DNA from 3 places in the Streptomonospora salina genome. Region 3 is predicted to be linked to each of the others. Evidence: predicted binding sites of a transcription regulator. Region 3 holds the regulator's gene; each other region holds the start of a gene.
What was found. The regulator HrcA, encoded in region 3, represses chaperone genes, less so after heat shock. The targets are predictions, from matches to a motif close to TTGGCACTCTCNNNNNGAGAGTGCCAA.

Region 1 (5,497 bases), 750 kb from region 3:
ACCCGGCTGCCCGGGGACACCAGGCCGTCGGGAAGAGCTCGGGGCAGGCGCACGGGTGCGGCCACCATCCCGGGGCCGTAAGCGCGTGCGACGGGTTCGGCGATGCGGGCGCGGGTGAGGACCTCCCCGCGGGCGACGGGACCGGTCAGCGAACGGCCCGCGGGATCGTCGCCGGGGCCCAGCGCCTGATCGGGCACCGCCTCGCGCGGCAGCGACCGCACCGCGAGATCGCTCGGCGACAGCGCGGAGAGCGCGTCGAGGCTGCGCGCGGCGACGAGTACTTCGGTGGACGGCGCCGGAGGCGGCTTCAGCACCAGCACGGCGCCGGTGAGCGCGAGCGCGGCGCAGACCGCGCCCAGCACTCGGCGGTGGCGGGCGAGCGCGCGGACCGGCGCCGCGTGCGCGGTCGCCCGGGACACGCCGGTCACCGGGGGACCTGCGGACGGACGGGACGGCGGATCGGGGGCCGGGCGGCGTTGCGGTTGCTGCGAGGCATGCCCCGTACGGTAGAGCGCCGGCCCCGGGAGCCGGCGCCGCCGTCCACAACCGACCGGGAGTCGGGCGCGCGGGCCGGGCCCGCGCGGGCCGTCATCCCGGCCGCACCGGAAGACCCCCGGGATCCGTGCGGGCGGGCTCGCTCCCGGGGGTGCGGCGGTGGGGGCCGCCGGCCGGGCGGGTTCCCCGGCGCCGGGTCAGCTGCCGGCGGCCGCGGTGGATGCGCCGGAGGACGCCGGGGCCTTGTTCTCCTTGGCGCCGCCGGAACCGGAGCCGGACGAGTCCGACGCGCCGGAGCCCGAGCCGGAACCCGAGCCGGAGTCCGTCCCGGAAGAACCGGAATCGGAGCCGGACGAGGCCGATTCGCCGTTGGACGACCCGCCGGAGTCGTCGCCGGAGCCGGAGCCCGCCATGGAGGAGTTGCCGGAAGAGGAGTTGCTGTCGGTGCGGTAGAAGCCCGAACCCTTGAACACGATGCCCACGGCGGAGTACACCTTGCGCAGCCGGCCCTGGCACTGCGGGCAGTCGGTCAGCGAGTCGTCGGTGAACTTCTGCACGACCTCCATCTCGGAGCCGCACTCGGTACATGCGTACTGGTACGTCGGCACTGGGTCCTCCTTTTGGCACTCTCGCCCGTCGACTGCCAAATATTACGCGGTCGGGCAGCACAGCCGCGACATCGGGGGCGTGGCACCGTAGGGATCACTGGGAGTGCGCTGCCGACCATGGGCAACGCCGGCGCCCGAGGGGCGTGTTCCCCCGGTGCCGCGTATCCGCGCACACACGGTCACCGCCGGTCGAGCACGCGCATGCCGCCGCCGGGCGTGACCACCCCGCCCACCGGCCGGTCGTGCGGTTCGGCGGGAACGGACTCGACCAGCTCTGTGTCGTAAATCACCGCAAGCGTGAGCGTGTTGGGACCCACCCGCGACAGCGACCGGTCGTAGCACCCGGCCCCCCGGCCCAGGCGCAGCCCGGATCCGTCCACGGCCAGTGCCGGGCACACCACCGCGGCCGCTCTGCGCACCGCATCGGGCCCGTAGCGGGGGCCTGTCGGCTCCAGCAGCCCGTAGGCGGCGCTCTCCAGGCTGTCCGGCCCCTCATAGGCCGCCCAGTCCAGCTCCCCGCTGTCGAGGAACACCGGTAGCAGCACGTAGGTGCCGCGCTTCCACAGCGCCGCGACGAGTTTGCGCGTGCCGGGCTCGGTGCCCACCGAGTAGTAGACGGCCACCGTCCCGCCCGACGTGAACAGCGGTTCGGCCGCCAGCGCGTCGCGGATCGCCGATGCCGACGCGTCGCGCTCGCGCTCGGCCATAGCCCGCCGGGCCGCGACGATGCGCCGGCGCATCTCCTGCTTGGTCTCCTGTGCGGTCACGACTCGCCAGTCTCCCAGCCCGCGCATCCGGGTGCGCACTCCGGCCCGCCGGGCCGGAGTGCGCACCCGAGCGGACCGGCATCAGGACGGCGTCGCGGACCGCGCCGGCGCCGCGGCGGAACCGCTGCGGCGCCTCCACGCGCGCCGGGCGCCGCCCGCGCGGGAGGTGTCCTAAAGTGCCGACATGACAGATACAGAGCGCCCCTCAGGCGTGGCCAAGGCGGTCGTCCCCGCCGCCGGACTCGGCACCCGGTTCCTCCCGGCCACCAAGGCGACCCCCAAGGAGATGCTGCCCATCGTCGACAAACCGGCGATCCAGTACGTCGTCGAGGAGGCCGTCGACGCCGGCCTCGACGACGTACTGATGGTCACCGGCCGCTCCAAGCGCTCCATCGAGGACCACTTCGACCGCGCCTACGAGCTGGAGGAGGCGCTGCGGGCCAAGAGCGACACCCAGCGCCTGCACTCCGTGCGCGAGTCCAGCGAACTGGCGCAAGTCCACTACGTGCGCCAGGGCGAGCCGCGCGGCCTGGGCCACGCGGTGCTGTGCGCCTCCGCCCACGTCGGCGACGAGCCCTTCGCGGTGCTGCTCGGCGACGACCTCATCGGCCGCGACGAGGCCCTGCTGCGGCGCATGATCCAGGTCCGCGAGGCGTACGGCGGCAGCGTCGTCGCCCTGATGGAAGTCGACCCCGACCAGGTCTCCCTCTACGGATGCGCCGCCATCGAGCCCACCGGCGAGGACGACGTCGTCACCGTCACCGACCTCGTCGAGAAGCCCGCCGCGGACCGGGCGCCCAGCCGCTGGGCCGTCATCGGCCGCTATATCTGCGACCCCGCCGTCTTCGACGTGCTGCGCGACACCCCGCCGGGACGCGGCGGCGAGATCCAGCTGACCGACGCCCTCCTGCAGCTCGCCCGGCGCAAGCCCGCCGACGGCGGCCCGGTGCACGGCGTTCTCTTCCGCGGCCAGCGCTACGACACCGGAAACCGGGTCGACTACCTGCGCACTGTGGTGGAATTCGCCAGTGAGCGCCCGGACCTCGCCGCGGAGTTCCTGCCGTGGCTGCGCGACTTCGTCGCCCGGAATCCGGCCGCCGACGACGCCTGAGCGCACCTGCGCGCTTCCGCCGCGGCACCGCGCGAGGGCGGTACCGCCGAAACTGGGTGAGGAACACCGATGAAATCCGTCGAGCAGCACATCCGCGACGTCCTCGACCTGGTCGAGCCGCTCGAACCCATCGACTCCGACCTGCTGCGCGCCCACGGCGGCGTCCTCGCCGAGCCCGTGGTCGCAGGGACGGCCCTGCCGCCGTTCGACAACTCTTCGATGGACGGCTACGCGGTGGCGGCCGCCGATCTCGACGGCGCCTCCGCCGCAGAGCCGGTGCGCCTGCCCGTCGTGGCCGACATCCCCGCCGGCGACGCCGCGGCCACGGCCGTGCGCCGCGGCCACTGCGCCCGGATCATGACCGGAGCGCCCCTGCCGCGGGGCGCCGACGCCGTGGTCCCGGTGGAGTGGACCGACGGCGGCCTGGCCACGGTGGCCGTCGACCGGCCCGTGCGCCCGGGCAACGCCATCCGCAGGGCCGGTGAGGACGTCGAGAAGGGCGCCACCGTGCTGGAGCGGGGCGCCCGCCTGGGCGCGGGCGAGCTCGCGGTGCTGGCGGCCGCGGGACGGGGAACGGTCCCCGTCCGGCCGCGCCCGCGCGTGGTGGTGCTGTCCACCGGCGCCGAGCTGGTGGAGCCGGGATCGCCCATCGGGCCCGGCCAGATCTGGGAGTCCAACAGCTACATGCTGACCGCGGCCGCGCTGGACGAGGGCTGCTCGGCGTTCCGCCGCGGCTTCGTCGGAGACGACCCCGCCACGGTCCTGGAGACCGTCGAGGACGCCCTGGTGCAGGCCGACATCGTCCTGACCACGGGAGGCGTGAGCATGGGCGCCTACGACGTCGTCAAGGAGGTGCTCTCGCGCCTGGGCACGGTGCACTTCGACAAGGTCGCCATGCAGCCGGGGATGCCGCAGGGGGCGGGCACCGTCGGCGACTCCGGCGCCGCGATCCTGACCCTGCCGGGAAATCCGGTCAGCTCCTACGTCTCCTTCCACCTGTTCGTGCGCCCGGCGCTGCGCCGGCTGCGCGGGCTGCCGCCCGACCCCCTGCCCACCGTCCACGCCCGCCTCACCGCACCCGTTCCGCGCTCGCCCGAAGGGCGGCGCTCCTACCTGCGGGCGGTACTGGAGTACGACGGATCCGGCGGTTCCACCGCCTACACCGCCCGGACTGCCGCACGCCAGGGATCGCACCAGCTCTCCGCGCTGGCCGAGACCAACGCGCTGGTGGTGGTGCCCGAAGCGGTCACCGAGCTGGCCGAGGGCAGTGTGGTCGAGGTCCTGCAGTTGCCCGCCACCGCCTGACATCCCCGCCGGCAGGCCACGCCCGACCGGCACCGCAGATCCCGTCGAGGAGGACGGACACCATGGCACAGGAGCATTCCTCCGGGTTGAGCCACCTGGACGCCGCCGGCGCGGCCCGGATGGTCGACGTCACGGCCAAGGACGTCAGCGCCCGCACCGCCACCGCCACCGGGGCGGTGCTGCTGTCGGCCGAGACCGTGGAGGCGCTGCGCGGCGAAGGCGTGCCCAAGGGCGACGCCCTCGCCGTGGCCCGGCTGGCCGGAATCCAGGGGGCCAAACGCACCCCCGACCTCGTCCCGCTGTGCCACCCCATCGCCGTCCACGGCGTCGACGTCGGCCTTGAGGTCGTCGACGAGGGCGTGCTCATCAGCGCGACGGTGCGCACGGCCGACCGCACCGGCGTGGAGATGGAGGCACTCACCTGCGTGACGGCGGCCGCGCTGGGGCTGGTCGACATGGTCAAGGCGATCGACCCCGAAGCCGTTGTCACCGATGTCCGGGTCGAGGAGAAGACGGGCGGCACGAGCGGGGACTGGAGGCGGTCGCAGTGAGCGGCGGATACACCGACGACGCCGGGGGCGACGGCGCGGCGGGCCCCCGCTACCGCGTCGCCGCGATCACCGCGTCCAACCGCGCGGCCGCCGGCGTCTACGCCGACCGTTCGGGTGCGGTGCTGCGCGAGGAGCTGGCGCGCCTGGACGGCGTCGCCGTCGAGGGGCCGTGGGTGGTAGCCGACGGGCCGCCTGTCGCCGACGCTCTGCTGCGCGCCCTGCACGCCGGCTGCGACGCCGCCGTCACCACGGGCGGCACCGGGCTCAACCCCACCGACGCCACCCCGGAGGCGACCCGCCCGCTGCTGGCCTACGAGATCCCCGGCGTCGCCGAGGCGCTGCGGGACGCCGGCCGCAACAAGGGGATCGCCTCGGCCGTGCTCTCTCGGGGCATCGCCGGCGTCGCCGAACGCGGGGGCCGGCGCATGCTTGTGGTCAACCTCCCCGGCTCCAGCGGAGGGGTCCGCGACGGCATGGGGGTGCTCGGACCGATTCTCGGCCACGCCGTCGACCAGATGCGCGGCGGCGACCATCCCGCTTCGGCGGGCTGACGGGGGTCAGCCCGTGGTGGAATACTGGAGGGACGCGAAGGCGGCACAACCCGTTTCCCGCCCGTCACGGCACGGGCGGGGCTACCGCACCCGCCGGCCGGCCACCGGT
Region 2 (5,497 bases), 2.3 Mb from region 3:
GTGACCTTGACCGGGTCGATGACGCCGGCGGCCATCAGGTCGCCGTAGGAGTCGGTGGCGGCGTTGTAGCCCTGCCCCACCGGCATCTCGCTGATGCGGTAGGTGACCACGTAGCCTTCGGCGCCGCCGTTCTCGGCGATCCAGCGGGCCGGCTCCGGCAGGGACTGGCGCAGGATCTTCACGCCCGTCGCCTCGTCGCCGGTCAGGCCCAGGTCGTCCAGCTCCGCGGCAGCGTGCACCAGCGCCGAACCGCCGCCGGCGACGATGCCCTCCTCGATCGCGGCGCGGGTGGCCGAGATCGCGTCCTCCAGGCGGTGCTTCTTCTCCTTGAGCTCCACCTCGGTGGCTGCACCGACACGCAGCACGGAGACGCCGCCGGCCAGCTTGGCCAGGCGCTCCTGCAGCTTCTCGCGGTCCCAGTCGGAGTCGCTGTTCTCGATCTCCTTGCGGATCTGGTGGACCCGCTCCTCGACCTCGCCCTGCTCGCCGTTGCCGTCGACGATGGTGGTGTCGTCCTTGGTGACGGTGATGCGGCGGGCGCTGCCCAGAACGTCCAGCTCGGCGTTCTCCAGGCTCAGGCCGACCTCTTCGGCGATGACCTGGCCGCCGGTCAGGGTGGCGATGTCCTGGAGCATGGCCTTGCGGCGCTCGCCGAAGCCGGGCGCCTTGACCGCGGCGACGTTGAGGGCGCCGCGGATCTTGTTGAGGACCATCGCGCCCAGGGCGTCGCCCTCGATGTCCTCGGCGATGATCAGCAGCGGCTTCTTGGTCTGGACGACCTTCTCCAGCAGCGGCAGGATCTCGTTGAGGCTGGAGATCTTGCCCTGGTTGATCAGGATGAGGGCGTCGTCCAGGACGACTTCCTGGCGCTCCTGGTCGGTGACGAAGTAGGGCGAGACGTAGCCCTTGTCGAACTGCATGCCCTCAGTGAAGTCGAGGTCCAGGCCCATGGTGGGGGCCTCCTCGACCGTGATGACGCCGTCCTTGCCGACCTTGTCGAACGCCTCGGCGATCATGTCGCCGATCTGGCTGTCCTGGGCGGAGTTGGTGGCGACGTAGGCGATGTCGTCGCGCTCGCCGATCTCGCGGGCCCGCTCGACGAGGACGTCGGCGACCTTCTTGGCGGCGGCGTCGATGCCCTTCTTCATGGACATCGGCGAAGCGCCCGCGGCCACGCTCCGCAGGCCCTCGCGGACCAGCGCCTGAGCGAGCACGGTGGCGGTGGTGGTGCCGTCGCCGGCCGCGTCGTTGGTCTTGGTGGCGACCTCCTTGACCAGCTGGGCACCCAGGTCCTCGTACGGGTCCTCCAGCTCGACCTCGCGAGCGACGGTCACGCCGTCGTTCGTGATGGTGGGCGCGCCGAACTTCTTGTCGATGACGACGTTGCGGCCGCGCGGGCCCAGCGTGACCTTCACGGAGTCCGCGAGGCGATCGACACCGCGTTCAAGGGAGCGCCGGGCGTCGTCCTCGAATTCCAGGATCTTGGGCATGGTGAGCTTCCTCTATCCGTACACCTACGGCGGGTAAGAAAAACCGCCCCGCCCGGCAGGGTGCCGGCCGGGGCGGGAAGGATTCGTCGAGTGACGAGGTCTTACTTCTCGACGACCGCGAGCAGGTCGCGGGCGGAGAGGACGAGGAACTCCTCGTTGTCGTACTTGACCTCGGTGCCGCCGTACTTGCTGTACAGCACGACGTCGCCGACGTTCACGTCGAGCGGGATGCGCTTGTCGCCCTCGTCGTCCCAGCGGCCGGGGCCCACAGCGAGGACCTCGCCCTCCTGGGGCTTCTCCTTGGCGGTGTCGGGGATGACCAGGCCGGAGGCCGTGGTCTGCTCGGCTTCGAGGGTCTTGACGACGACGCGGTCCTCAAGCGGCTTGAGCACAGTCTTGGTGGCGGTCGACACGGTTGTGACCTCCCCCTTCGGGTTCGATGATACGAAACGGCATGCTTGGCGAAGGGCGACCACGGCGGCCTGCCGTCGCGGGTGCCAGACCGGCCTCGTCGCAATTAGCACTCTACCTTCGGGAGTGCCAGTATGGAACATTAGCCGGGCCCATTGGGCGCGTCAAACAACTGGTCACGGGGGAACATCGTGGTGTCCAGCGGGCAAACCGCACCCGATCCGAGGTCGGCGTTCGCGGCCCTTCTCACCAGCGCCGGAAGCCGCGTACTCGCCGCAGCCGAAACCGCTCCTGCCGACCCGCTGAAGGCGGCCACGGTCCTGCGGACCGAGTCCGAGCGGGCGCTGGCCGAGTCCGCCGGCGAAGACGGAGCTCCCGGCGTCGCCCCCGCCGACCTGGCCGGCGCGGCGCTGACCCAGGCCCGGCTGCGCGCGCGGGCGCGCGTGAAATTCGGCACCCGCGCCGAGCGCATGTTCTTCACCGAGCCGGGCCTGGAGCAGGCCACACGCATGTCCGTGGCCGACTACCGCGCCCGCCGGCTGGCCGCGGCGCTGGGCGCCGGAGCCCGCGTCGCCGACCTGGGCTGCGGTGTCGGCTCCGACGCGATCGCCGCCGCCGACGCCGGCCTGGAGGTGGAGGCGGTCGACTCCGACCCGCTGACCGTCGCCGTCGCCGCGGCCAACGCCGAACGGCTCGGCCTGGACGGTCGGATGCGCGTACGCGAAGGCGACGCCGCGGAGGTCGACCCCGGCGGCTACGACGCCGTCTTCTGCGACCCCGCCCGCCGGACCGCACGCGGCAGGGTCTTCGATCCCGACGCCTACGCGCCGACCTGGGACACGGTCATGGACCTCGCCGCGCGTGCGCCGGCCTCGTGCGTCAAAGCCGCGCCGGGCATCCCGCACGAGCGCATCCCCGCGGGGGCCGCCGCCGAGTGGATCTCGGTGGACGGCGACCTCAAGGAGACCGCGCTGTGGCAGGGCCTGGGCGACGGGCCGGCGCGGCGCGCCACGCTGCTGCGCAGCGACGGGTCGCCGCCGGCGACCCTGGCCGCCGGGCCCGGCGGCGGGCCCGCACCGACGGGTCCGCCTGCGCGCTACCTCTACGAGCCCGACAACGCCGTGGTGCGGGCCCACCTGGTGGCGGAGGCCGCAGAACCGGTGGAGGGCCGCCTGCTCGATCCCGCCATCGCCTACATCACCTCCGACCGGCTCGTCGCGACGCCGTTCTGCCGCGCCTTCGAAGTCCACGAGGCCATGCCGTTCTCACTGAAGCGGCTGCGGTCGTCGTTGCGCCGCGCGGGAGCGGGAACGGTAACGATTAAGAAACGCGGCTCCGCGGTGGATGTCGACAAACTCCTCCGCGACCTCAAACCGAGCGGCCCGGAATCGGCAGTGGTCGTCCTCACGCGCGTCGGCGACCGCCCTCTGTGCCTCGTGTGCTCCGAGGTCACGGCGTCTCCGTAGACGTATCGCGCAGATGCCACAAAACGGAATCCCCGCCACACGCGTGACTACGACCACGATCAGTACTAACGTGACGCAGCAGACCGGCTATGGCGATTCACGTCCAATCCCCTCATCTTCGCCAGTCACGCGCGGCGAACAAGGCTCATGTCGTTAAACTGATCCCCGCTGAATCCCTTCTCCCCGTCCTGGATTCGACCGGCGACGCAGCACGGTTGTCGGCGGCCGTCGATCGCCTCGCTCCCACCGCGACCACGGTTGTCACCGCGCGTGCCCATCGGCCCCCCGAACGTGACAGCGCACCCGGCCCCGGCGCCGCGTCGGCCGAGCCCAGGAGCACACCGCCCATCCACGGCCGAATCGGGTGGGGGCGCCAGATCTTAAGGAGCACCTCGGTGGAACAGACCAACCACAACTTCCTCAACGGGGGAGGTCAGACCGGGATCTCCGACCGCATGCGGGACCTCCTCTCCCGGGCCGCGCAGGACCAGGTCTCCGAGCAGAAGTCCCAGGGTGCGGTCAACGAGGAGATGCGCCAGCGCCTGGAAGGCATGGAGTGGCTGCTGCGCGAGTTCCGCGAACGCGAGTTCGCCACGCTCGCGGAGTCGGTCTCCGCCGTCCAGACCCGGGTCGACGAGATCTCCGCACGCCCGCCGGAGTGGGCCGAGACCCTCGCCGAGCACATCGCCCTGGTCGGTGAGCGCGTCAAGCCGCTGGCGGAGATGTCGGCGCTGCGGTCCGACATCCGCACCATCACCGGCCACCTCGACACCACCCTGACCCGGTTGCAGGAGCTGGCCGAGTCCGGCGAGCAGGCCTCCGGCAAGATCGACGCGCTCACCGACCGCGTCGAGAAGCTCGCCTCCTCGACCGAGGCCCGGTTCGGGCGCATCGACGAGGCCGTGGAGGGCCTGACCGCCGACTCCCGGGAGCTGCGGGACTCCCTAGCGGCGCTGACCGAGCGCGTGGAGGCCCAGCACGACACCGCCATGGGCACCGCCGCCGAGAACCGCGAGGCCGTCACCACGGCCCTCACCGAAAGCCGCGAGGCGCTGTCGGCCGCTATCGAGCAGGGCCGCACCTCCGTCGAACAAACCCTGGCCGAAAGCCGCGAGGCGCTGTCCACCGCCGTCGAACAGGGCCGCACCTCCGTCGAACAAACCCTGGCCGAAAGCCGCGAGGCGCTGTCCACCGCCGTCGAACAGGGCCGCACCTCCGTCGAACAAACCGTGACCGAAAGCCGCGAGCACCTGGCGACCGCCGTCGGCGAGAGCCGCGACACCCTCGACGCCTCCCTGCGCGAGCAGCACACGCAGCTCGGGGACAAGCTCGACACGACCGCCGAGGAACTGCGCGGGGCCACCGAGCAGAGCCGCGACGCCGTCACCGGAGCGGTCTCCGAAGGCATCGAGCTTCTCGACACGCAGTCCCGCGAGCGCCACACGGCCCTCACCGAAGGCATCGAGCGGATCTCCACCACGGCCGACCAGAACCACACCGCCCTCACCGAGGGCATCGAGCGGATCTCCACGACCGCCGACGAGAACCACACCGCCCTCACCGAAGGCATCGAGCGGCTCGACGGGCGCACCGCCGAGAACCACACCGAGGTCACCGCGCAGCTCACCGAGAGCGTCGCCCGGCTGAGCAGCCAGGCCGAGGAGAACCACATCGAGGCCGCCGCCGCGGTCGCCGACGCCAACAGCGCCGTCGCCAAGCTCGCCGAATCCACCGACGAACGCCTCGGCGACCTGCGCACCCACGTCCGCGACCGGCTCGCCGAACTGCACGAGCAGCTGGAGCTGCACCGCTCCGAGCTGCGCGAGCGCGACGACCGGCAGCGCACCGAACTCGCCGGCAAGCTCGACGAGACCGCCGAGGGCCTGCGCGCCAAGACCGAGGAGGACCTGGCCGCCACCACCGCCGCGCTGGCCGAGCTGCGCAGCACGGTCGAGGAGCGCACGACCGAGCTGAGCACGTCCGTCGACGCCCGTATCGGCGAGCTGCGCGAAGCCGTCGACGAGCGCATCGAGGCGCTGCGTGTCCAGGGCGACGAGCGCCACGGCACCCTCGCCACGGCCGTGGAGGAGCAGCGCACCGCCGTCGACGCCCGCCTGGACCAGGCGCGCG
Region 3 (5,497 bases):
CCCTCCCCGTCCGGCAGCGGGAGGCGGTGGTCCTGCGCTACTACGGCGACTTCTCCGAAGCGCAGATCGCCGACACGATGGGCATCAGCCGCGGCGCCGTCAAGAGTCACACCGCACGGGGGATAGCCGCGCTCCGCTCGGCTCTGGAGCAGACGACATGACCGAACCACCCCAGGACCCCTTCGAGGAGCGGCTCCGCGCCGTCTTGCGCTCCGAAGCCGCCTCGGTCGATCCCTCGCCCGAGGCGCTCGACACCATCCGGGCCCGAACGCAGCGCACGAGCTGGGTGACCGCTCTGCTCAACGCCTCATGGCTGCGGCCCTCGCTGGCGGTGGGAGCCGCGGTACTGATCGCGGCTTCGGTGCTGTTCGGGGCTCCGCAGGTGCGCGACCGGGTCCTGCCGCAATCCCTGACCACACCGGCCTCCGAGTCCCAGGCACCGGCCGAGGACGCCCCGTCCGAGGACGGGGTGCCCAGTCAGGCCCCGTCCCGGCCCGGGCCCGCCGAGCTTCCGAACGAAGGCGCGGCCCCCCCGCCGGGGACACACCCCAGCCCCGATCCGACCGAGGGCGAGACCACGCCGCCCGGCACCGCCGGCACCTGCCCCACCGGCCCTTCGGGCGCGCCGACACCCACCCCCGATCCGTCGGCCGGCGAGGACTCCACCGGCGACGATTCCGACACCGGCTGCGCGTCCACCGGCACGCCGTCCGGCCCTGCCGAGGAACCGCCGGAGGACGACACCGGCGACGGCTCCGGTGACGACTCCACCGCACCGCCCGAGGACGGCACGGACGACGGCGACGCCGGGGAGGACGAGGACACGTCCACCACCGACCCGGACGACACGTCCTCGGGCAGCGGCAGCGGCAGCGGCGACACCACGGCGGCCGAGGCCGCCTGACCGGCCCCGCACCGCCCGCGTCGCCGGCACCGTTCCCGGATACAACGTCCGGCAGTGCCGGCCGCGGGCCGCCGGCGGCGGGGCCCCGCTCCCGGGGTCACCACCGTCCGCAGCGGGCCTGCAGCACGGCCAGGGCGGCCACCCCGGCCGTGGACGTGCGCAGCACCGTCGGCCCCAGCAGAGCGCGCACCGCGCCGGCGGACTCCAGCGCGCCCAGCTCGGCGTCGGAGAACCCGCCCTCGGGCCCGACCACGACGACGATCCCGGCGCGGCCGCCGCCGCTGTCGGCGGTCGTGCCGGTTCCGGGGCCCTCCCCCGGCAGCGGCAGCGACGACAGCCGCGAGTCGGCGTCCTCGTGCAGCAGGATCGCCGCGTCGGCGGCCGCCACCCGCGCGCACACGTCGCCGGTGCCGGCGAGCTCGGCCACTTCGGGGATCCGGCTGCGCCGCGACTGCTTCGCCGCCTCGCGGGCGGTGGAGCGCCACTTGGCCAGCGACTTGGCCGCCCGCTCGGGGCGCCAGCGCGTGACGCAGCGCTCGGCCGCCCACGGCACGATGCGGTCGACCCCCGCCTCGGTCATGACCTCGACGGCGAGCTCGCCGCGGTCGCCCTTGGGCAGCGCCTGGACCACGGTCAGCTGCGGGTGCGGCGCCGCATCGGCGCCGCGCTCCTCGACCGCGCAGACGACGCGGTCCTTGCCGACCTCGGCAACCCGGCAGCGCGCCCGCATACCGGCGCCGTCGACCAGCTGAACGGTCTCGCCGACGGCGATCCGCCGCACCGCGGCGGCGTGCCGGCCCTCGTTCCCGGACAGCACGACGGTGCCGCCGTCCAATTCACCCGGCTCGCAGAGGAAGACCGGAGCCGTCACATCCGCCTCCATTCCGCGGTCGGGCCGGTGCGCCCGGCCCGGCGCCGCACCGCAGACGCGGGCCGGCACCGCGCCCTGCGCGGTGCCGGCCCGCGGTGCCGGGTTCCCGGCCTACGTCGCCCATAGCGGACCCGGACGCGTCAGCGCGAGCCGAAGGCGTCGCGCAGCCGCGAGAACAGTCCGCCGTGGCCCGGGCTGAACTTGCCCGGAGGCTGGTCTTCGCCGCGCAGTTCGGCGAACTTGCGCAGCAGCGACTCCTGCTCTTCGTCGAGCTTGGCGGGGGTCTCGACGTCGACCTGGATCATCAGGTCGCCGCGCCCGGCGCCGTCGAGATGGCGGGAGCCGCGCCCGGACAGGGTGATGACGTGCCCGGAGCCGGTACCCGGCCGCAGGTCGATCTCCTCGGTGCCGTCGAGCGTGTCGAAGGTGAACGAAGCTCCCAGCGCGGCGGCGGTCATCGGCACCGTTATGGTGCAGTGCAGATCGTCGCCCCGCCGTTCGAAGGTCGAGTGGGGGCGCTGCACGATCTCCAGGAAGATGTCGCCGCGCGGCCCGCCGTTGGGCCCGACTTCGCCCTCGCCGGCGAGCTGGATCTGGGTGCCGTCCTCGACGCCCGCGGGGATCTGCACCTTGCGGGTGACCTTCTCGTGCACCCGTCCCTCCCCGCTGCAGTCCGCGCAGGGGTCGGTGATGATCGTGCCCTGCCCCGAGCACTGCGGGCACGGCCGCGTGGTCATGACCTGTCCCAGGAAGGAGCGCGCGACCTGCGAGACCTCACCGCGGCCCTGGCACGTGTCGCAGGTGTGGCGGTGGGAGCCCTTGGCCGTGCCCTCGCCCTGGCAGGTGTTGCACAGCACCGCCGTGGGGAAAGTGACGTCCTTGGTGACGCCGAAGGCGGTTTCGGACAGGTCGAGGTCGATGCGGACCTTGATGCTGCGTCCGCGGCGCGCCCGGTCGCGCGCACCGCGTCCGCCGCCGGCCTGGCCGCCGCCGAAGAACGCGTTCATGATGTCGTCGAAGGGGAAACCGCCCCCGCCGAAGCCGCCGGCTCCCGCTCCGCCGCCTCCGCCGGAGGACGCGAACGGGTCGCCGCCCATGTCGTGCATCCGGCGCTTGCTCTCGTCGGAGAGCACCTCGTAGGCCTGGGTCACTTCCTTGAAGCGATCCTGCGTGGCCGGGTCCGGGTTGACGTCCGGGTGGAGTTCGCGGGCGAGCCGCCGATACGCCTTCTTGATCTCGTCCTGGGATGCTTCACGCCGCACCCCGAGGATCTCGTAATAGTCTCTCGCCACTTACTGCCCCGCAAGTATCTGTCCGAGGTACCGAGCCACTGCGCGTACCGCTCCCATCGTTCCTGGATAGTCCATTCTGGTCGGACCGACTACGCCGATCTTGGCCAGCGGCTGGTCGCCGATGCCGTAACCGGCGGAGACGATCGACGTGGATCTCAGACCCTCGTGAGAGTTCTCGGCGCCGATGCGTACCGTCAGCATGGAAGGGTCGCTCATCTCCCCCAGCAAACGGAGGAGGACGACGTTTTCTTCCAAGGCCTCCAGTACCTCCCGCAGGCTAGCCGAGAAATCCATCGCGGCGAGATTCGCCGTACCACCGAGGACGATCTTCTCGTCGTGGCGCTCGACGAGGCTCTCCAGCAGCACCGACAGCACGACCGCCGCCATGGCGCGCTCGTCCGGCGGAAGCTGGCTGGGCAGATCCTCCACGGCGTTGGGGACCTCGGTGAGCCACGTGCCCACCAAGGCCCGGTTGAGCATCTGGCGGAGGCTGTCGACAGCGTCCTCGCTGACCGCCCCCAGGTTGTCGATCACCCGCTGCTCGACGCGGCCGGTGTCGGTGATGAGCACCATCATGACGCGCTGCTGGCCCAGCGGGACCAGCTCCACGTGCTGTACCGATGACCGGGTGAGCGAGGGATATTGCACCACTGCGACCTGCCGGGTGAGCTGAGCCAGCAGGCGCACCGTCCGCCCCACGATCTCATCGAGGTCGACGGCGCCGCCGAGGAAACTCTCGATGGCGCGGCGCTCTGCGGCGGAGAGGGGCTTCACCGTCGACAGCCGGTCCACGAACAGCCGGTACCCCTTGTCGGTGGGAACGCGGCCGGCGCTGGTATGCGGCTGGGTGATATACCCCTCTTCCTCCAGCGACACCATGTCGTTGCGGACGGTGGCCGGAGACACCCCGAGGGTGTGGCGGTCGGCGAGCGCCTTGGACCCCACGGGCTCGTTCGTGGACACGTAATCCTCGACGATCGCCCGCAGAACCGCAAGCTTCCGGTCGTCGAGCACGTGCTCACCTCCTCCTGGCACTCCATGGCCTTAAGTGCTAATTCTAAGCCGTTCCGCAAGAACGGTTCGATCACGGGCCGCCGAGCGCACCGTCGGGTCTCCGTGTCCGGGCCCGGGCCGGCCGGTAGAATCCGCCCGTGTCCACGAGTCCGGGTCCGAACAGCAGAAGGTACGACGGGGACGTGTTGTCCGGGGACCGGCGCCGCCCGCGCAAAGGCGCCGTCGCCGAGGTCCCCCTGGAGCGCGGCCTCGTGCTGGAGTCGGCCGACGAGGGGTTCTGCGGTGCCGTCGTCTCCTGGGACAAGCAGGCGGTGACCCTTGAGGACCGCGGCGGCCGCCGCCGGGTCTTCGACCTGGAGCCCGCGGCGTTCCTCGTCGACGGCCGTCCCGCCACCGCGGTACGGCCGAGCGCGGCGCCGTCGGGGCCCGCCCGCAGCGCCTCCGGGTCGATCGCGGTACAGGGGGCGCGTTCGCGGGTCGCCCGGGAGAGCCGGATCTACGTCGAGGGCGTGCACGACGCCGAACTCGTCGAGAAAGTCTGGGGCCACGACCTGCGCGTCGAGGGCGTGGTCGTGGAGTACCTGGAGGGCGTCGACCACCTGCCGGAGATCGTGGCCGAATTCGGCCCCGGGGCCCGGCGTCGTCTGGGCGTTCTGGTCGACCACCTGGTGCCGGGGTCCAAGGAGAGCCGGATCGCCGAGCAGGTCTCCTCGCCCGGCGTCCTGGTGGCGGGCCACCCCTTCGTCGACGTCTGGCAGGCGGTCAAGCCGTCGGTGCTGGGATTCTCCGCGTGGCCGGAGGTCCCCCGCGGCATACCGTGGAAGGAAGGCGTCCTGCGGGCGCTGGGCAGCGATGAGGAGCCCGGCGAAGCGTGGCGGCGGATCCTGGGGTCGGTGCGCACCTACGCCGACCTCGAACCGGAGCTGCTGGGGCGCGTCGAAGAGCTTATCGACTTCGTCACCGCGGCAGAAGGGCTGCAAGACTAGGCGGGTCCGTCAGCACCGCGCAGCGGCAGACGCGCGGTGGCCTGCCGGGGCGCCGGATGGCACTATCGGCCCAACGCAATCGGCACAGCCAAGGGACAAGATGAGCGAGACCCCGCCCAACCGACCACAGCCCCAGGAGGGGCCCTACGGTGACCAGCCGGCACCCGGCCCCGTTCCCTCTGGCGGGCAGCCCGGCCAGGGACAGGCGGGCACCGGGGACCAGCAGCCCGACTACCAGCAGCAGGAGTACGGCTACCCGAGCGGGGGCCAACCGGCCTACGGCGAGCAGCCCCACCCCGGCTACGGACAGCCCGGCGCCGGGCAGCCCTACCCGCAGCAGCCGCCGCCCGGCTACGCACCCGACCAGGGCGGCTACCCCCAGCCGGGGTACGGCGGGCCCACCGGCGGACAGCCCGCCTACGGCCAGCCC

Region 1: the regulator HrcA is predicted to act here: its motif matches at 1,116-1,142, upstream of HNR25_RS07700 (FmdB family zinc ribbon protein).
Region 2: the regulator HrcA is predicted to act here: its motif matches at 2,008-2,034, upstream of groES (co-chaperone GroES).

Annotation. Positions count from the first base shown of each region.
Region 1 is NZ_JACHLY010000001.1:1,731,588-1,737,084, reverse strand. Features, by position in the region: gene cpaB (Flp pilus assembly protein CpaB) at 1-428, opposite strand, end outside; gene HNR25_RS07700 (FmdB family zinc ribbon protein) at 693-1,103, opposite strand; gene HNR25_RS07695 (5-formyltetrahydrofolate cyclo-ligase) at 1,283-1,870, opposite strand; gene galU (UTP--glucose-1-phosphate uridylyltransferase GalU) at 2,055-2,981, shown strand; gene glp (molybdotransferase-like divisome protein Glp) at 3,051-4,286, shown strand; gene moaC (cyclic pyranopterin monophosphate synthase MoaC) at 4,349-4,837, shown strand; gene HNR25_RS07675 (MogA/MoaB family molybdenum cofactor biosynthesis protein) at 4,834-5,388, shown strand.
Region 2 is NZ_JACHLY010000001.1:3,255,646-3,261,142, reverse strand. Features, by position in the region: gene groL (chaperonin GroEL) at 1-1,490, opposite strand, end outside; gene groES (co-chaperone GroES) at 1,592-1,903, opposite strand; gene HNR25_RS14910 (class I SAM-dependent methyltransferase) at 2,096-3,367, shown strand; gene HNR25_RS14905 (apolipoprotein A-IV repeat region-like domain-containing protein) at 3,763-5,497, shown strand, end outside.
Region 3 is NZ_JACHLY010000001.1:983,907-989,403, forward strand. Features, by position in the region: gene HNR25_RS04510 (SigE family RNA polymerase sigma factor) at 1-161, shown strand, start outside; gene HNR25_RS04515 (hypothetical protein) at 158-904, shown strand; gene HNR25_RS04520 (16S rRNA (uracil(1498)-N(3))-methyltransferase) at 1,002-1,775, opposite strand; gene dnaJ (molecular chaperone DnaJ) at 1,916-3,067, opposite strand; gene hrcA (heat-inducible transcriptional repressor HrcA) at 3,068-4,081, opposite strand; gene HNR25_RS04535 (DUF3097 domain-containing protein) at 4,264-5,067, shown strand; gene HNR25_RS04540 (DUF4870 domain-containing protein) at 5,168-5,497, shown strand, end outside.